Phreatobacter oligotrophus: one gene and its partner. The protein of the gene in region 1 interacts with the protein of each later gene in a pairwise test. Links are inferred from orthologs where the notes say so. Each region holds a gene or a part of one and is shown in the gene's direction. Other genes may lie near its edges. The genes, in order: hfq and rho.

What was found.
Region 2: the proteins of hfq (region 1) and rho interact in binary tests that used the Escherichia coli proteins (3 or more experiments, as listed by UniProt). The link is inferred for Phreatobacter oligotrophus from one-to-one orthologs.

Annotation. Positions count from the first base shown.
Region 1 is NZ_PZZL01000004.1:97,290-107,179, reverse strand. The notes cover bases 5,988-8,900. They hold hfq (RNA chaperone Hfq), read left to right. Parts: upstream 5,988-7,276; coding sequence 7,277-7,525; downstream 7,526-8,900. Other genes in these bases: hflX (GTPase HflX), read left to right, coding at 7,546-8,900; C8P69_RS10275 (D-amino-acid transaminase), read left to right, coding at 6,264-7,121; ntrX (nitrogen assimilation response regulator NtrX), read left to right, coding at 5,988-6,124. Also shown: C8P69_RS10295 (two-component system sensor histidine kinase NtrB), read left to right, coding at 1-908; ntrC (nitrogen regulation protein NR(I)), read left to right, coding at 919-2,358; C8P69_RS10285 (sensor histidine kinase), read left to right, coding at 2,505-4,739; more of ntrX, read left to right, coding at 4,757-5,987; more of hflX, read left to right, coding at 8,901-8,910; mazG (nucleoside triphosphate pyrophosphohydrolase), read right to left, coding at 8,932-9,798. UniProt on the Escherichia coli protein: RNA chaperone that binds small regulatory RNA (sRNAs) and mRNAs to facilitate mRNA translational regulation in response to envelope stress, environmental stress and changes in metabolite concentrations.
Region 2 is NZ_PZZL01000003.1:418,262-428,026, reverse strand. Bases 1,178-3,965 are described here. They hold rho (transcription termination factor Rho), read left to right. Parts: upstream 1,178-1,831; coding sequence 1,832-3,100; downstream 3,101-3,965. Other genes in these bases: mnmE (tRNA uridine-5-carboxymethylaminomethyl(34) synthesis GTPase MnmE), read left to right, coding at 3,210-3,965; hemJ (protoporphyrinogen oxidase HemJ), read left to right, coding at 1,178-1,585. In the rest of the region: hemE (uroporphyrinogen decarboxylase), read left to right, coding at 21-1,052; more of hemJ, read left to right, coding at 1,049-1,177; more of mnmE, read left to right, coding at 3,966-4,517; tRNA uridine-5-carboxymethylaminomethyl(34) synthesis enzyme MnmG, read left to right, coding at 4,631-6,490; 16S rRNA (guanine(527)-N(7))-methyltransferase RsmG, read left to right, coding at 6,487-7,134; C8P69_RS09125 (ParA family protein), read left to right, coding at 7,145-7,963; C8P69_RS09120 (ParB/RepB/Spo0J family partition protein), read left to right, coding at 8,038-8,913; holA (DNA polymerase III subunit delta), read right to left, coding at 8,920-9,765. UniProt on the Escherichia coli protein: Facilitates transcription termination by a mechanism that involves Rho binding to the nascent RNA, activation of Rho's RNA-dependent ATPase activity, and release of the mRNA from the DNA template.

The DNA of each region.
Region 1 (9,890 bases):
AGCGCCACGCGCCGGTGAACGAGTACAAGGTCGATCTCGGCACCCCGCGCAATGGCCATGAGCGGATCGTCGACATCTATGTCGCGCCGCTGGCCGAGCGTCCCGGCGACGTCGTCATTATGCTCCAGGAGCGGACCATCGCCGACAAGATGGACCGCCAGCTGACCCATCGCGGCGCGGCGCGGTCGGTCACGGCGCTTGCCGCCATGCTCGCCCACGAGATCAAGAACCCGCTGTCGGGCATTCGCGGCGCGGCCCAGCTGCTCGAGGGCTCGGTCGACGACCAGGACCGGACGCTGACCCGGCTCATCTGCGACGAGGCCGACCGCATCGTGAAACTGGTCGACCGCATGGAGGTCTTCTCCGACGAGCGGCCGGTGGAGCGCCAGCCCGTCAACATCCACGTGGTCCTCGAGCACGTGAAGAAGCTGTCGCAGTCCGGCTTTGCCCGGCACATCCGCTTCGTCGAGGAATATGACCCGTCGCTGCCGCCGGTCTTCGGCAACCGCGACCAGCTGGTCCAGGTCTTCCTCAACCTCGTGAAGAACGCGGCCGAAGCGATCGGCGAGGGGGCCACCGACGGCGAGATCATGCTGTCGACGGCGTTCCGGCCGGGCGTCCGCCTCACCATGCCGGGCGTGTCCAGCCGCGTGGCCCTGCCGCTCGAGGTCTGCGTCCGCGACAATGGTCCGGGCGTGCCCGACGATCTCATGCCGCATCTGTTCGACCCCTTCGTCACCACGAAGAGCTCGGGGACGGGCCTTGGCCTTGCCCTCGTCGCCAAGATCGTCGGCGACCATGGCGGCATCGTCGAGTGCGACAGCCAGCCCCGCAAGACCGTTTTCCGTATCCTTCTGCCCATGGCCCGCGTGTCGCAAACCGACATGAACGGCCGCAAATCGCTCTGACGAGGCTCCCATGCCGACAGGAACCATCCTGGTCGCCGACGACGACGCTGCCATCCGCACGGTGCTGAACCAGGCGCTGTCGCGGGCAGGCTATGACGTCAGGCTCACCGGCAATGCCACCACGCTCTGGCGCTGGGTGTCGCAAGGCGACGGCGATCTCGTCATCACCGACGTGGTGATGCCCGACGAGAACGCGTTCGACCTGCTGCCGCGCATGAAGAAGTTGCGCCCCGACCTGCCGGTCGTGGTGATGAGCGCGCAGAACACCTTCATGACCGCGATCAAGGCCTCCGAGCGCGGCGCCTATGACTACCTGCCGAAGCCCTTCGACCTGAAGGAGCTGGTGGCGATCGTCGGCCGGGCGCTGGCCGAGCCCAAGGGCAAGCTGGGCAAGGCGTCCCCCGTCGATGCCGACACCATGCCGCTGGTCGGCCGCTCCCCGGCCATGCAGGACATCTACCGGGTCCTCGCCCGCCTCATGCAGACCGACCTCACGGTGATGATCGTCGGCGAGAGCGGCACCGGCAAGGAACTCGTTGCACGCGCGCTGCACGACTATGGCAAGCGCCGGAACGGCCCCTTCGTCGCCATCAACATGGCCGCGATCCCGCGCGACCTCATCGAGAGCGAGCTCTTCGGCCACGAAAAGGGCGCCTTCACCGGCGCGCAGTCTCGCAATCCCGGCCGCTTCGAGCAGGCCGAGGGCGGCACGCTCTTCCTCGACGAGATCGGCGACATGCCGATGGAGGCGCAGACGCGTCTCCTGCGCGTCCTCCAGCAGGGCGAATACACCACTGTCGGTGGCCGCACCCCGATCAAAACCGACGTCCGCATCGTCGCCGCGACCAACAAGGACCTGCGCCAGCTCATCCAGCAGGGCCTCTTCCGCGAGGACCTGTTCTTCCGCCTCAACGTGGTGCCGCTGCGCCTGCCGCCGCTGCGCGAGCGCCTCGACGACGTGCCGGACCTCGTGCGCCACTTCTTCGCCCTCGCCGAGCGCGAGGGCCTGCCGGCCAAGCAGATCGATTCGGCCGCCATGGAGAAGCTCAAGCGCTATCGCTGGCCGGGCAACATCCGCGAGCTCGAGAACCTGATCCGCCGCCTCGCCGCGCTTTATCCGCAGGAGATCATCACGGCGCCGATCGTCGACAACGAGCTGTCGACGCCGGAGCCGGCCGCCCAGCGCGAGGAACCGCGCGAGGACGACACGCTGATGGGCTCGGTGGAGCGCCATATGGGCGCCTATTTCAAGACCTTCGGCGACGACCTTCCGCCGCCCGGCCTCTACCACCGCGTCTTGCGCGAGGTTGAGATCCCGCTGATCTCGGCGGCACTCGCGGCGACCCGCGGTAACCAGATCAAGGCGGCTGACCTGCTCGGCGTGAACCGCAACACCCTGCGCAAGAAGGTCCGTGACCTCGACATCCAGGTGATCCGCACCTCCCGCTGAGACTCTGTCCTCACGACTGCGTGGGGGCAGGGGCCAGCTGCGTGACATTTCGGTCACAGTTGTTGTATCAAGGTCACCGTTGAGTCCCGACGGTGGCGGACCGGCTCGGCCGGAATTCCGCCGCACCGTCAGGAGATGAGCATCGGATGACCGATACGACCGCCGCGACCACCGCCAACGACGCCTCGGCCTTCATGCCGCGGCTGCGGACGCGTCGCGCCGGGCCGATCATGGTCGGCATCGCGCTGTTCTTCGGCCTGATCACCTTCCTGCTCGTCACCGGGCTCCTGCCGGTCCAGGCCACCCACGAGGTGGTCCTGACCGTGCTGGTCGCCGACGGCGTGCTGGTCTGCGCGCTGATCTACCTCATCGTCCGGGAGATCCTGGTCCTGCGGCAGGCCCGGCGGCAGGGGCAGGCGGCCTCGCGCCTGCACGAGCGCGTCGTCCGCCTCTTCGCTATCGTCGCCTCGGTCCCGGTGGCCGTTATCGCTGTTGCCGCCTCGGTGACGCTCGACCGGGGCCTCGAGAGCATCTTCTCGGGCAGCGTGCGCCGGTCCATCGAGGCCTCGGCCAATCTCGCCAATGCCTATCTCGGCGAACAGGTCGTCGTGGTGCGCGCCGAGGCGGCAGCGCTTGTCCAGGACATCGAGCGCATCCGCACGCTCAACCCGGCCGAGGTGAATTTCGGCCGCTTCCTCACGGCCCAGGCCATGGTTCGTGGCCTGACGGTCGTGCGCATCCTCAAGGTCGACGGCAGCGTCGTGGAGCGCGCCGATCTGCCGCTGCAATCGGATTTCAACGTACCGGCGGCGATCCTCGACGAGGTCAGCAAGACCGACGACATCATCGCCAACATCTCCTCGCGCGACGAGCGGGACTATGTCGAGGCCGTGCTCAAGCTGAAGCGCGGCGGCGACGAGTTCCTCTATGTCGTCCGCCAGATCAGCCCGCAGATCGCCCAGCACCTGCGCTCCACCCAGGTCGGCCTGTTCGAGTACCAGGCGCTTCAATCGCGGCGCATCGGCTTGCAGATCGCCTTCGCGCTGATGTTCGCGCTCATCGCCTTCCTGGTGACGCTGTCGGCCGTCTATCTCGGCCTGTCCTTCGCCAACCGGCTCGTCCAGCCGATCCGCCGGCTCATCGGCGCAGCCGACCAGGTGGCGGCGGGCGACCTCACGGTCGAGGTCCATATCCGCAAGTCCGAGGGCGACCTCGCCAATCTCGGCGACACCTTCAACAAGATGACCGCCGAGCTGCGCCAGCAGCGCGAGGACCTCATCACCGCGCGCGACCAGATCGACAGCCGCCGCCGCTTCACCGAAGCCGTTCTCGCCGGCGTCACGGCGGGCGTGGTGGGCCTCGACCCTCAAGGGCGCGTGACGCTCACCAACCGCTTCGCCATGGAGATCCTCGACGTCGGCGAGAGCGACCTTGCCGGCACGGTTCTCGCCGAATCCGTGCCGGAATTCGCCGATCTCATCGGGCGGGCCGAGCGTGGCGCGTCGGTGGTCCAGGGGCAGGTGCTGATCGTTCGCGGCGGGCGCGAACGCACGCTCGTGGTGCGCGTCGCCCCCGAGGCGGACGACGAGGGCGCCCATGGCGCGGTGGTGACGATTGACGACGTCACCGACCTCGTGGTGGCGCAGCGCACCTCGGCCTGGGCGGACATCGCCCGGCGCATCGCCCACGAGATCAAGAATCCGCTCACCCCGATCCAGCTCTCGGCCGAGCGCCTGAAGCGCCGCTATGGCCGGGTCATCACCGACGACCGCGAGGTCTTCGACCAGTGCACGGACACGATCATCCGCCAGGTCGGCGACATCGGCCGCATGGTCGATGAGTTCTCCTCCTTCGCGCGGATGCCGAAACCCGTCTTCGAGACCGAGGACGTGGCTGACACCGTGCGCCAGGCGGTGTTCATGATGCGGATCGGCTATCCCGAGATCGACATCGATGGCGAGATCCCGGAGGGGCCGCAGCCGGCCTCCTTCGACCGGCGCCTCATCAGCCAGGCGCTCACCAACATCATCAAGAACGCCACCGAGGCCATTGCCGCCGTGCCCGAGGCGGAGCGCGGCAAGGGGCGCATTCTCGTCAGGCTCAATGCCAACACGCCCTTCTTCTCGGTGGACGTGATCGACAACGGCATCGGCCTGCCCAAAGAAAACCGCCATCGGCTGCTTGAGCCTTACGTAACGACACGGGAGAAGGGCACCGGCCTCGGCCTCGCCATCGTCGGCAAGATCCTGGAGGAGCATGGCGGAGGCCTCGGCCTGTACGATGCGCCGCCGGATGCCGAGGGCAACCAGCGCGGCGCCCATATCCGGTTGAGCTTCAAGGACCAGCAGCTGGCGGCCCAGGCGATCGCCGCGGCGGAATGAGGGACGGACAAGCGCGCATGGCAGGAGATATTCTGGTCGTCGACGACGAGGCGGACATCCGGGACATCGTCGCGGGCATCCTTGACGACGAGGGCTATCGCACGCGCACGGCGCGCAATGCCGACGAGGCGCTGGCCGCCATCGAGGCGCGCCGGCCGAACCTCGTCTTCCTCGACATCTGGATGCAGGGCAGCCGCCTCGACGGCCTGCAGCTCCTCGACGTCGTCCGCGAGCGCCACCCGGATCTGCCGGTGGTGATGATTTCCGGCCACGGCAACATCGAGACCGCCGTTTCCGCGATCAAGCGCGGCGCCTATGACTATATCGAGAAGCCCTTCAAGGCCGACCGGCTCGTGCTGGTCGCCGAACGGGCCATCGAGACGAGCCGGCTGCGCCGCGAGGTCAAGGCGCTGCGGCAGATCTCCGGCCAGGCGACCGGGCTCGTCGGCCGGTCCTCGGCCATGAACCAGCTGCGCCAGACGATCGAGCGCGTGGCGCCGACCAACAGCCGCATCATGATCTTCGGGCCCTCGGGCGCCGGCAAGGAACTGGCGGCGCGGACCATCCACGGCGCCTCGACCCGCGCCAATGGTCCCTTCGTTGTCATCAATGCCGCGGCGATCACCCCAGACCGCATGGAGATCGAACTCTTCGGGTCGGAAGCCGATGGCGCCCAGGGCCGCAAGGTCGGCGCGCTCGAGGAGGCCCATGGCGGCACGCTCTTCATCGAGGAAGTGGCGGAGATGCCGCGCGAGACGCAGAACCGCATCCTGCGCGTTCTCGTCGAGCAGAGCTTCCAGCGCATCGGCGGCACCGCCAAGGTGCAGGTGGACGTGCGCATCATCTCGGCGACCGCCCGCGACATCCAGGCGGACATCACCCTCGGCCGTTTCCGCGAGGACCTGTTTCACCGCCTCGCCGTGGTCCCGGTCCGTGTGCCGTCGCTCGCGGAGCGGCGCGAGGACATTCCCGAGCTCGTCGAGCATTTCGTCGAACAGCTCGCCACCGTCTCCGGCCTGCCGCGCCGGCGCATCGGTGACGACGCCATGGCGCTTCTCCAGTCGCATGACTGGCCGGGCAACCTTCGCCAGCTCCGCAACAATATCGAGCGGGTGCTGATCCTCGCCGGCGGCGATCCCGAGGCGGTGGTGACCGTCTCCATGCTGCCGCCGGATGTGGGCGCCGCCGCGCCGTCCATGCCGACGGGGCAGGGGGGCGAGCACCTCATGGCGCTCCCCTTGCGCGAGGCCCGCGAGGCCTTCGAGCGCGAATATCTCGCCGCCCAGATCAACCGCTTCGGCGGCAATATCTCGCGGACGGCCGAGTTCATCGGCATGGAGCGCTCGGCCCTCCACCGCAAGCTGAAAGCCCTGTCGGTGGAATGATCCCCGATTTCGGCAGGGCCGCCTTGCAGCGCAATATCCGCTGACGCGTTTCGCCGGGCTGCCGAACCATGGCACAGTGCCAGCGCGTCGCCGCCGGGCGTCGTGCCCCATCCTGATCCCGTCCGAGGAGCCGAGCCGCATGTCCCGCGTCGCCTATGTCAACGGAAGCTACGTCCCCCATGGCGAGGCCGCCGTTCATATCGAGGACCGCGGCTATCAATTCGCCGACGGTGTCTACGAGGTCTGCGAGGTGAGGGGAGGCCGGCTTGTCGACGAGACGCGCCACATGGACCGGCTGGAGCGCTCGCTGGGCGAGTTGCGCATCGCCATGCCGATGGACCGCAAGCCTCTCGGCATGGTCCTGCGCGAGACGGTGCGCCGCAACCGCGTCCGCAACGGTCTCGTCTATCTCCAGGTCACCCGCGGCGTCGCCCGCCGCGACCATGCCTTCCCGAAGCCGGGCACGCCGCCGGCGCTCGTCGTCACCGCCAAGTCGATCGACTTCGCCAAGAACGATGCGAATGCCGCCAAGGGCGTGAAGGTCATCTCCATGCCCGACAATCGCTGGGAGCGGGTGGACATCAAGTCCGTCGGCCTGCTGCCGAACTGCATCGCCAAGCAGGCGGCGCGCGAGAAGGGCGCCTACGAGGCCTGGCTGGTGGATGACGACGGTTTCGTCACCGAGGGCTCCTCGACCAATGCCTGGATCATCACCAAGGACGGCGCGCTGGTCACCCGCTTCGCCGACAACGGCATCCTGAAGGGCATCACCCGCACCACCATCTTCGACCTCTGCAAGCGTGAGGGTCTGCGGATCGAGGAGCGCAAGTTCACGATCGAGGAGGCGCAGAACGCCCGCGAGGCCTTCCTGTCCTCGGCGACGACGATCGTCATGCCCATCGTCGAGATCGACGGACGTCCGGTCGGCAATGGCGCCCCCGGCTCGATCGCAACGGACCTGCGCGCCAAGTTCCACGAGGTGGCCGAGATCGCCTGAGCCGCTCAGCGACACGGTGCCGTGACCACAAGGCGCTTGTGCGCTGCGGCATGATCGGCCTTTAATGTCAAAACCCAAGAACAAGCCGCCGGCCCAGCCGGCCGATACAACTTCGCGGCGCCTTTCAGTCCGCGGCAACAAAACGGAAAAAGACAATGGCGGAACGCGCGCAAAACCTCCAGGACACCTTCCTCAATCACGTCCGCAAGCAGAAGATTCCGCTCACGATTTTCCTCGTGAACGGCGTCAAGCTGCAGGGCGTCGTCACCTGGTTCGACAATTTCTGCGTCCTGCTGCGCCGGGACGGGCACTCGCAATTGGTCTATAAGCACGCCATATCGACCATCATGCCCGGCGCGCCTGTCCAGCTCTTCGAACCCCAGGACGGTGACGACAAGGGCTGATCTCCTTCCCGGAGCCCTTGTTGGACATTCGCAGACCCGACATCGTCAGCACCACTCTCGCCGATGGCGAGGAACCGCGCGGCACGCCGACCCGCGTGCTCGTCGTCGTGCCCGTGCGCTCGTCGCGGCGAGGCGAGGGGGCTGATGCGCCCTCGCGCTCGGCCACAGCGAAGCGCGACGAGGCGGTGGGCCTTGCGGCAGCCATCGACCTCGAAGTCACCGAGGCGGTCATCGTCACCCTCAACGAGCCGCGCCCCGCAACCCTCATCGGCAAGGGCAAGGTCGAGGAGCTTGCGGGCCTCGTCACCGCCCATGATGCGGGGCTGGTCTTCGTCGATGCCGCGCTTTCGCCGGTGCAGCAGCGCAACCTCGAAAAGGCCTGGAAGGCCAAGGTCGTCGATCGCACCGGCCTGATCCTCGAAATCTTCGGCCGGCGCGCCCGCACCAAAGAGGGCGGGCTGCAGGTTGAACTCGCCCATCTGAGCTACCAGAAGAGCCGCCTTGTCCGCTCCTGGACCCACCTTGAGCGCCAGCGGGGTGGCTTCGGCTTCCTCGGCGGCCCCGGTGAGACGCAGATCGAGGCGGACCGCCGCATGATCCAGGAGCGCATCACCCGCATCGAGCGCGAGCTCGAACAGGTGACGCGCACCCGCCGCCTGCATCGCCAGAGCCGCCGTCGCGTGCCCTATCCGATCATCGCGCTGGTCGGCTACACCAATGCCGGCAAGTCGACGCTGTTCAATGCGCTGACCACCGGCGGCGTGCTGGCGCAGGACCTGCTCTTCGCGACCCTCGACCCGACGCTGCGCCAGATGCGCCTCCCGCGCGGCACCAAGGCGATCCTTTCCGATACGGTCGGCTTCATCTCGGACCTGCCGACCATGCTTGTCGCGGCCTTCCGCGCGACTCTGGAGGAGGTCATCGAGGCCGACGTGATCCTGCATGTGCGCGACGTCAGCCACGGCGACACGGAGGCCCAGGCCGCCGACGTGAAGGCGATCCTCGGCGATCTCGGCGTCGATCAGGCGACGCGCACGATCATCGAGGTCTGGAACAAGGTCGATCTGCTCGATCCGGAATCACGGGAAGCCGCGCGCAACCGCGCCGAGCGACACGAGCCGGAGGCGCGGCCGCATTTCGTCTCGGCCATCACCGGGGAGGGGCTCGAGGCACTTCTCTCCGCGGTGGAGGACAAGCTGCGCGCCGCCCACGACCGGATGACCGTGACGGTGGCCGCGGCCGATGGCGCGACGCTGCACTGGATCCACGAGAATGCCGAGGTGGAGGCGCGCGAGGCGCTGGACAGCGGAGAGACACGCGTCACCCTGCGGATCGCCCCGGCCAAGCGCGACCAACTGGAGCGGCGGCTCGCCCAGGCCTCCTGATGACCCCGACGTCCTGACGGCTCAGCCAGGCTCGCGCTCCCGGCGCTTGGCCTCGTTCCACAGCGCGTCCATCTCATCGAGGGACGCCTCTGCCGGTGACCGGCCCTTGGCGGCCAGGGCCGCCTCGATCGACCCGAAACGCCGTTCGAACTTGGCGTTGGTGCCGCGGAGCGCGGCCTCCGGATCGACGCCGAGGTGGCGCGCGAGATTGACTGCGGCGAACAGCAGGTCGCCGACCTCGTCGGCGACGCTCTGCTGCGAGGCTCCGGCGCGGCGCGCCTCGACGATCTCGCCGGCTTCCTCGACGATCTTGGCGAGCACGGCGTCGACATCGTTCCAGTCGAAGCCGACCTTGCCGGCCTTGTCCTGGAGCTTGAGCGCCCGGGTCAATGCGGGCAGGGCGGTGGGAACCCCCGCCAGCACTCCCGCTGCGGCCGGAGCAGGCAGGCCGAGCCGCTGGCGTTCCTCGGCCCTGGCGCGCTTCTCCTCGGCCTTGATGCGTTCCCAGAGGCCCTTGACCGCCTCGGGGCTCATGTCGCGATCACCGCCGAAGACATGGGGATGCCGGCGGATCAGTTTCTCGGTGATGGCGCGGACGACATCGGGAAACGCGAAGATGCCTCGTTCCTCAGCCATGCGGGCGTGGAAGACGACCTGCAGCAGAAGGTCGCCAAGCTCGTCCTTGAGGTCGGCGAGATCGCCGCGCTCGATGGCGTCGGCAACCTCGTAGGCTTCCTCGATCGTGAAGGGCGCGATCGTCGCGAAGTCCTGCTCGAGATCCCAGGGGCATCCATGGTCAGGCGTTCGGAGCCAAGCCATGATCTCCAGCAGGCGCTGGATGTCGCCGGAGGGCGTGACGGCGGTCGGATCAAGCGAGGGCTGGGTCATGGGGGAGTGTGGCCGTGAATGGACCGGCCGAGGCAAGGGGAAGGAGCCGTCGTCCACAGGACTTGCCGACCTAGTGACACACGCATCGACGA
Region 2 (9,765 bases), on another replicon or contig:
AGGGGGACGCGGGAGCCGACGTGCACAAACCTCTCCTTGACGTGCTCAAGGGCGGCCATGCCGCCTCTCCGCCCATCTGGATGATGCGCCAGGCCGGGCGCTACCTTCCCGAATATCGCGCCACCCGCGAGCAGGCAGGATCCTTCCTGAACCTGTGCTTCAATCCGGAACTGGCGGCCGAGGTGACCCTCCAGCCGCTGCGGCGGTTCGGCTTCGACGGGGCCATCCTGTTCTCAGACATTCTCGTCCTGCCCCATGCGCTCGGGCAGACCGTGGCCTTCGAGGCGGGCGAGGGCCCGCGTCTTGATCCGCTGGTCGATGCGTCAGGGCTGTCGCGATTGGCGGCAAGCCTCGATGAAGCCATCGTCGGCAAGGTCTACGAGGCCGTCGCCCGCATCCATGAGCAGTTGCCCGCCGGGACGACCTTCATCGGCTTCTGCGGCGCGCCCTGGACGGTTGCGACCTACATGGTGGCCGGCAAGGGCGGCGATGACCAGGTGGCGGCCCGTCTCTTCGCCTATCGTGATCCGCAGGGCTTTGCGCGGCTCATCGACATCATCGTCGAGGCCTCGATCACCTATCTTCTCGGGCAGATCCGGGCCGGCGTCGATGCGGTCCAGATCTTCGACACCTGGGCTGGCGTGCTGCCGGCGGATGAGTTCCGCCGCTGGTGTGTCGAGCCCATCGGCCGGATCGTGGCCGGCGTGAAGGCAGCGGCACCGGGCATCCCCGTCATCGTCTTCCCGAAAGGCGCGGGGTTGCGGCTCAAGGCGGTCGTCGAGGGGACGGGAGCCGATGCGGTCGGCCTCGACTGGACGGCCGATGCCGGCTTTGTCGCTCAATCGATCCAGCCCAACGTGGCTGTACAGGGCAATGTCGATCCCATCGCCCTGCTCGCCGGTGGCGAGGCCCTGGACCGGGCGGTGGATGCGACGCTCGAGGCTTTCGGTCGCGGCCGGCTGATCTTCAATCTCGGACACGGCATCTTGCCGCCCACGCCCATCGCCCATGTCGAGCGCATGGTGGCGCGGGTGCGCAACTGGAAGGCATGACCATGGCAAATCCGTCTCCGACCCCGCGGGAGCGGGCGATCCGCGCCGTCGTGGCCCTCGCCATCACGGTCCTCGGCGTGGTCGGCCTTGGTCTTGTCGCGCCCGTGGCCGCTGCCGGCTGGATCAAGGCGCTGCATGTCGTCGCCATCATCTCCTGGATGGCGGCGATGCTCTATCTGCCGCGGCTTTTCATCTATCACGTGGCCGCGACGCCGGGATCGGAGACGTCCGAGACGTTCAAGGTCATGGAACGCCGGCTGCTTGAGTACATCATGAACCCAGCGATGATGGTCAGCTGGGTGGCCGGGCTGTGGCTTGCCTGGGTGAGCTTCGGCATGAAGGGCGGCTGGCTGCACGCCAAGCTCGCCTTCGTCTTCGCCCTGTCCGGGGTCCACGGCTATTTCGCCGGCGCCGTCCGCCGCTTTGCCGAGGATCGCAATACCAAATCGCAGCGCTTCTGGCGGGTGATGAACGAGGTGCCGACGGTCATCATGATCGTCGTCGTCGTGCTGGTGATCATCAAGCCGTTCTGAGCCAGGCGCCACCACCCTGGAACCGCCGCCGCTCTTGCTTTTGCGGCGGCGAGAGCTTATCCGATAGGTCCCTCCTTCCGCAGACAAGTCCTTCGCCGCGGCTCGCCTGACGTTCCGCGCCCTCAGGACCCAGGAGGCGGCTCCCCGCCGCACGATCTCCTCTGCGATCCGCCATCTCTCCCTTCCGGGCCCGGCTCGCGTTCCTCGTTCCGTGCCTCCGGCCGTCTCCCTTTCCTCGTGGTTCCGATGCAGCAGCAGATCAAGCTCCAGGACATCAAGGCCAAGTCGCCGACCGAACTCCTCGCCTTCGCGGAGGAGCAGCAGGTCGAGAATGCCTCCACCCTGCGCAAGCAAGAGCTGATGTTCGCCTGCCTCAAGCAGCTGGCGGCGCAGGAAATCGACATTATCGGCGAGGGCGTCGTCGAGGTGCTGCAGGACGGCTTCGGCTATCTGCGCTCGCCGGACGCGAACTACCTCGCCGGCCCCGACGACATCTATGTCTCGCCCTCCCAGATCCGCCGCTTCGGTCTTCGCACCGGCGATACGGTCGAGGGCCAGATCCGCTCCCCGAAGGAGGGCGAGCGCTACTTCGCCCTGGTGAAGGTCAACAAGATCAACTTCGAGGACCCGGAAAAGGCCCGCCACAAGGTCAATTTCGACAATCTGACGCCGCTCTATCCGAACCAGCGGCTGAAGATGGAGGCGGAGGATCCGACCAAGAAGGACTTCTCGGCCCGCGTCATGGACGTGGTCGTCCCGCTCGGCAAGGGCCAGCGCGCGCTCATCGTCGCCCCGCCGCGGACGGGTAAGACGGTGCTGCTGCAGAACATCGCGCAGTCCATCACCCGCAACCATCCTGAGTGCTACCTCATCGTTCTGCTCATCGACGAGCGGCCGGAAGAGGTCACCGACATGCAGCGCTCGGTGAATGGCGAGGTCATTTCCTCGACCTTCGACGAGCCGGCCACCCGCCACGTCCAGGTGGCCGAGATGGTCATCGAGAAGGCCAAGCGCCTGGTCGAGCATGGCCGCGACGTCGTGATCCTGCTCGACTCGATCACCCGCCTCGGCCGCGCCTACAACACCGTCGTGCCGTCCTCCGGCAAGGTTCTGACCGGCGGTGTCGACGCCAATGCCCTGCAGCGGCCGAAGCGCTTCTTCGGCGCCGCCCGCAACATCGAGGAGGGTGGCTCGCTGACCATCATCGCCACCGCGCTGATCGATACGGGCAGCCGCATGGACGAGGTGATCTTCGAGGAGTTCAAGGGCACGGGTAACTCGGAAATCATCCTCGACCGCAAGGTGGCGGACAAGCGGACCTTCCCGGCCATCGACATCACCCGCTCCGGCACCCGCAAGGAAGAGCTGCTGGTGCCGCAGGACATCCTCAAGAAGATGTATGTGCTGCGCCGCATCCTCAATCCGATGGGCACGGTCGACGCCATCGAGTTCCTGCTCGACAAGCTGCGGCAGACCAAGCAGAACAGCGACTTCTTCGACTCCATGAACACCTGAGGCGGATGGGCATCGGGCTCCATCCGATTCACCTACGGAACGAATCGGGTGCGTCTCGTCCGATTCGGAGCCGGAACGGCAGCGCGGCATCCCGCGCCGGGCAGGCTGCATGACGGCCCTCACCATTGCCGCAGTGGCGACACCGCCGGGGATCTCTGGCGTTGCCGTGATCCGGATCTCGGGGCCAGAGGCGGCCGAGGTCCTGAGGCGCCTCATGGGCAGGCTGCCTCCGCCGCGCGCCGCGACGCTCTCCACCCTCCGCGATCCCGCCAACGGCTCACCGCTCGATCAGGGGCTGGTCCTCTGGTTCCCTGCACCGGCCAGTTTCACCGGCGAGGACTGCGCCGAGTTCCAGATCCATGGGGGCCGCGCCGTGGTGGCCGCCGTGCTTGGGGCGGTCGTCGCTCTGGAGGGCGTGAGGCTGGCGGAGCCAGGTGAGTTCACCCGGCGCGCCTTCGAGAACGGCAAGCTGGACCTGGCGGCCATCGAGGGACTGGGTGACCTTCTCCATGCGGAAACCGAGGCTCAACGGCGTCAGGCCTATGCTCTCTATCAGGGGCGCCTGACCGACGAGACGGATCGCCTAGCCCAGGAACTGCTGCCCGTCCTGGCCCTGGTCGAAGCCACCATCGATTTTCCTGACGAAGGCGATGTCACCGATGCCGCCCTTCTGCAGGCCCGGTCGCAGGCGCTGGCCGTGCGGGACCGGATCGACGGCCTTCTCGCCGATTCCGGACGCGCCGAGCGCATGCGTGATGGCGTGGTGGTGGCGATTGCGGGCCCTCCCAATGCCGGAAAGTCGACCCTGCTCAACGCCATGGCCCGCCGCGACGTGGCCATCGTCTCGCCGATCGCCGGCACGACCCGCGACGCGCTGGAGGTCCAGCTGGATCTCGGGGGCCTGCCGGTCGTTCTGGTGGATACGGCAGGCATCCGCGAGACGCAGGACCCGGTCGAGGCCGAGGGGGTTCGCCGGGCGCGACGGCGGGTCAGCGAAGCGGATCTGGTGCTTTGGCTCGCCCCGACGATCGAGTCGGCCGCGGAACGACCCGAGGGCTCCTGGCTGGTCCAGTCGCAAGCTGATCGGGTCGCGGAGCATCTCAGCGAGGCGCGGCATCGCATCTCGGCCGCCACCGGCTCGGGCCTCCCCGCCTTGCTGGCCGATGTGCAGGCCTTTGCCTCATCGCTTCTCGGCGGGGAGCCGGCCGTGGTCGTTCATGAGCGCCATCGGCGGATCATGGCGGAGGCGCTGGCGTCCATGGAGGCGGCCCTCGGCCATACCGACTGGTCGGTCTCTGCCGAACTGGTGGCCGAGGACCTCCGGGCCGCGCTCGCCGCGCTGGGCCGCAGCCGCGGTCGCGTGGGGACGGAAGCCATGCTGGACCAGCTCTTCTCGGCCTTCTGCATCGGCAAGTAGGGCCGGTCGGACTTTTGAGCCCTCCCGGTGTTTCACGTGAAACAGTCGATTCGGACTCGTAACGCTTCACGGCCCTGATTGTCGCGACGGTCCCGACAGGCTATGAGCGCGGCATGACGACCTATGATGTCATTGTGATCGGGGGAGGCCATGCGGGCTGCGAGGCGGCGGCTGCCGCGGCGCGGCTTGGCGCGCGGACGGCCCTGGTCACCCACCGCTTTGAGACGATCGGCGCCATGTCCTGCAACCCTGCCATTGGCGGGCTCGGCAAGGGCCATCTAGTCAGGGAGGTCGATGCTCTGGATGGGCTCATGGGGCGCGTCGCCGATGCGGCGGGCATCCAGTTTCGCCTGCTCAACCGCCGCAAGGGTCCGGCCGTGCGCGGTCCTCGCACCCAGGCCGATCGCAAGCTCTATGCGGCGGCGATGCAGAGGGCCCTGCGGGAGCAGGTGGGCCTTGACATCGTCATTGGCGAGGCTGCAAGCCTGGGCGTCCAGGATGGTCGTTTGACCTCGGTTGCGCTCGCCGATGGCCGCGTGCTGATGACCGGCGCGGCCGTGCTGACCACGGGCACCTTCCTGCGAGGGGTCATCCATCTCGGCGAGCGGCAATGGTCCGCCGGGCGGATCGATGATCCCGCCAGTATCAGTTTGTCCGAAAGCTTGCTTTCGCACGGTTTCGCGCTGGGACGCCTCAAGACCGGCACGCCGGCGCGGCTCGACGGCACGACGATCGACTGGGCTTCGGTGGAGCGGCAGGAGGCCGATTCGGATCCGGAACCGTTCTCGACCCTGACCGATCGGATCACCAACCCGCAGATCACCTGCGGTATCACCCGCACCACCGACCAGACCCATGCGATCGTGCGAGACAATCTCGCGCGCTCGGCCATGTATGGCGGGCGGATTGAGGGCGTCGGACCGCGCTACTGCCCCTCTATCGAGGACAAGATCGTCCGCTTCGGTGACCGCGATGGCCACCAGATCTTCCTGGAGCCGGAAGGGCTGGACGACGATACGGTTTATCCCAATGGCCTCTCGACCTCCCTGCCCGAGGACGTGCAGGAGGCTTTCCTGCGGTCCATCCCCGGCCTGGAGCGGGTGGTGATCCGTCGCCATGGCTATGCGATCGAGTATGACCATGTGGACCCGCGCGAGCTGTTGCCGAGCCTCGAGACGCGGCGGGTCCAGGGCCTGTTCCTGGCCGGTCAGATCAACGGCACCACCGGCTATGAAGAGGCGGCGGGGCAGGGGCTTCTGGCGGGGCTGAATGCCGCCTGCCGCGCCGGTGGTGGCGACGCCATCACGATCGGCCGGCACGAAGGTTATATCGGCGTCATGGTCGATGACCTCACGAGCCGGGGTGTGACCGAGCCCTATCGGATGTTCACCTCCCGCGCCGAGTTCCGGCTGACGCTGCGGGCCGACAATGCCGACCAGCGCCTGACGCCCCTGGGATTGGCGATCGGCTGTATCGGCACCGAGCGATCGATTCGCTTCCGTGACAAGCGACAGGCGCTGGCCGCCCTCCGCGAGCGTTTGGAATCCCTCACCCTGACGCCCAATGCGGCCAAGGCCCATGGCATCGCGCTGAACCAGGATGGCATCCGGCGATCGGCCTTCACGCTCCTGGCGCGGCCTGACGTCGCCTGGGAGGACCTGTGCCGCGCCTGGCCGGAGCTCGCATCCGTGCCTCCGGCTGTCGCCGAGCAGGTGATGACCGATGCCTATTACGCGGTTTACCTCGACCGGCAGGCGGCCGAAATCGAGGGTCACCGGCGCGACGAGGATCTGGCCATCCCGGCTGATCTCGCATTCGATTCGGTTCCGGGACTATCCAACGAGATCCGGGTCAAGCTGGAGCGGCAGCGCCCGGCAACCCTCGGCCAGGCCTCGCGTATGGACGGCATGACGCCTGCCGCGTTGACGCTGATCGCCGTCTGGGCGCGGCGTGCCGCTAGGCCCGCGGCATGACCAGCCCTACCAATGCCGAAGAGGCGGCCGCCCTTGCAGGCCTGCCTGTTTCACGTGAAACAGCCGAGCGCCTGACGCTCTATGTCGACCTGGTGCGACGCTGGAACCCATCGAAGAACCTCGTCGCGGCCTCGACACTCGATGCTGTCTGGAGCCGTCATATCGCCGACAGCCTGCAGATCCTGCGTTGTGTGCCCGACGCCAAGGTCTGGGTCGACCTCGGTTCGGGCGGCGGCCTGCCCGCCCTCGTGGTGGCGGCCATGCTGGCTGAGCGCCCGGGCGCGATGGTTCATTGTGTCGAGAGCAAGCTCGGCAAGGCGGCCTTCCTGCAGGAGGCCGGCCGCCAGATGCGGGTGCCGGTGAAGGTCTGGCCCAAGCGGATCGAGGATGTGGTGGGCCGGGAGATCGTCTCGGCGGACGTTGTCAGCGCGCGCGCCCTGGCGCCACTCGCCGATCTCCTGTCGCTGGCCAATCCCTTGTTGAAAACTGGTGCGGTCGGAGTCTTTCCCAAGGGCCAAGATGTAGGGGTCGAATTGACCCAGGCCGCTAAATATTGGAGATTCAGTCATCGCTCGGTGCCGAGCGTGACCGATCCCCGAGGCACGATCCTTGTGGTGACGGACGTCCAAGCGGCACCGGCCTGACCCTCATCCGATGGACGTGGCCATGTCGCTTCTGCCCCCGAAATCCACCGGACCGCGCGTCCTGGCCCTGGCCAACCAGAAGGGCGGTGTCGGCAAGACCACCACCGCGATCAACCTGGGGACGGCCCTGGCCGCCATCGGCGAGCGCGTCCTCATTCTCGACCTCGACCCCCAGGGCAATGCCTCGACCGGTCTCGGCATCGATCGGCGCTCGCGGCAGAAGTCGACCTATGGCGTGCTGGTCGGCGATTATTCCCTTTCCGAAACGATCCAGGAGACCTCTGTCCCCCGGCTGTGCATTGCGCCGTCGACGATGGACCTCTCCGGCGTCGAGCTGGAGATCGCCGGTGAGCGGGACCGCGCCCATCGCCTGCGCCGGGCCGTTCAGAGCCTCGGCTCCGACTTCAGCTATGTGCTGATCGATTGCCCGCCTTCGCTCAACCTGCTGACCATCAATGCCATGTCGGCGGCGGATGCGATCCTGGTTCCGCTCCAGTGCGAGTTCTTCGCGCTGGAGGGCCTTTCGCAGCTCATCAAGACCGTCGAGCAGGTCAAGGCGACGCTGAACCCGTCCCTGACGATCCATGGCATCGTGCTCACCATGTATGATGCACGGAACAATCTCTCGGCCCAGGTGGTCGATGATGTCCGCCAGTTCATGGGCGACAAGGTCTACCAGACCATCATCCCGCGGAATGTGCGGGTGTCGGAGGCGCCGAGCTACGGCAAGCCGGTGCTGCTCTATGACCTCAAATGCGTCGGCAGCCAGGCCTATCTGCGCTTGGCTTCCGAGATCATCCAGCGCGAGCGCGTGCTGCGGGCGGCCTGACGATGGATTCGATTCGCCCGCGTTCTGATTTGCCCGCCGACGTCGTCACGCTGGCGTCCCGAAGGAGACAAGACATGGTGGAGGATGCCAACCGGTCGCGGCTGGGCCGCGGGCTCGCGGCGCTGATCGGCGATGTCGGCGAGGAAACCGCCGCCGTCGAGCGCGTGCGGTCGACCCGGAAGGTCCCGATCGCCTTCATCCGCGCCAATCCGCGCAATCCCCGCCGTGTCTTCCGCGACGAGGATCTGCAGGAACTGGCCGATTCCATCCGCGAGCGCGGCATCATCCAGCCCATCGTGGTGCGGGCCGTTGCCGGCGCCGTCGATGCCTATGAGATCGTCGCCGGTGAGCGCCGTTGGCGCGCGGCGCAGCGCGCCGAGCTGCACGAGGTGCCGATCCACCTGGTCGAGGTCGGGGATCGCGAGGCGCTCGAGCTCGCCATCATCGAGAACGTCCAGCGCGCCGACCTCAATCCGCTGGAAGAGGCGATGGGCTATAACGAGCTCATCGAGCAGTTCGGCTACAGCCAGACCGATCTTGCCAAGATCATCGGCAAGAGCCGCAGCCATGTGGCCAACACGCTGCGCCTGATGAAGCTGCCCGACAATGTCCAGGGCATGCTGCGCGACGGCAAGCTCACGGCTGGCCATGCCCGCGCGCTCCTCTCGGTCGAGGATCCGGCGAAGCTCGCCTCGCAGATCATCGACGAGGGCCTCAATGTCCGTCAGGTCGAGGCGCTGACCCAGGAGCAGTCCGAGCGCGCCGGCAAGCCGGTCAAGCAGCGCGAGCGGCTGGAGAAGGATGCCGACACGCGGGCGCTGGAGAAGACCCTGTCGGACGCGCTCGGCATGACCGTGACCATCGATCATCGTGGCGCGGGCGGCGAGCTGCGCATCCGCTATCGCTCGCTGGAGCAGCTCGAGGACGTCTGCCGCCGGCTGCAGGGCTGAGGCGGCTCAGCCCCGGGCGCCCTGGCGGGCGTTCGAGGCGATGCTGATGAGCAGGCGGCCGACCAGCGTCGGGGCAATCGTGGCCTTGGCGCGGGTCTCGTAGCCGGCTTCCGCGAGGCGCTGGATGATGCGGGCGAGCTTCACGCTCGTCCACAGGCCGAGCTGCCGCTCCACCGCAGGCTTGCGACGGAAGAAGATCGGCGGCTCGAACCGTTCCACGGCGACGCGGACCGGCGTGCCGCTTTCGACGATCAGCCTCACCTTGTGCATGGCGAGCGCGTGGCGGCTTGCCGCCGCAACGATCTGCGGAATGGCGATGCCCGCGGCCTCGGCGCGCAGCAGCAGCCGATCCACCTCGTCCGGCGCCCCGCCAAACGCGGCGTCGATGATCTCGTCGACCCCCATGGCGAGGCTTTCGCCGGCTACGGCGATGATGTCGGCGGCGCGGATCGTGCCGGTGCCGTGGGCATAGAGGCAGATCTTGCGGATTTCGGCGCGCGAGGCGGCGCGATCACCGCCCAAATACTGGACGAGAAGGGCGAGGGCCTGGGGCTCGAACTGCAGTTCGGCTTGTTTCGCCTCCTCCATGGCAAGACGCTTCAGATCCGCCTCGCCATCGGCGTAGCAGGCGATGACCGCTGCGCTGCCGGACCGTTCGGCCTCGGATCGCAAGGCGACGCTCTTCTTGAGATCGCCAGCCTCGATCAGGATGGTGGCGCCCTCCGGCGGGCTTGCCAGCAAGGGCGTGACGGCCGCCGCGATGGGCTTGTCGCCGGCTTTCACCCAGATGAGCCGGCGCCCGCCGAACATCGGCACCGTGCCGGCCTCGTCGGCGAGGCGGGCGGGGTCGGA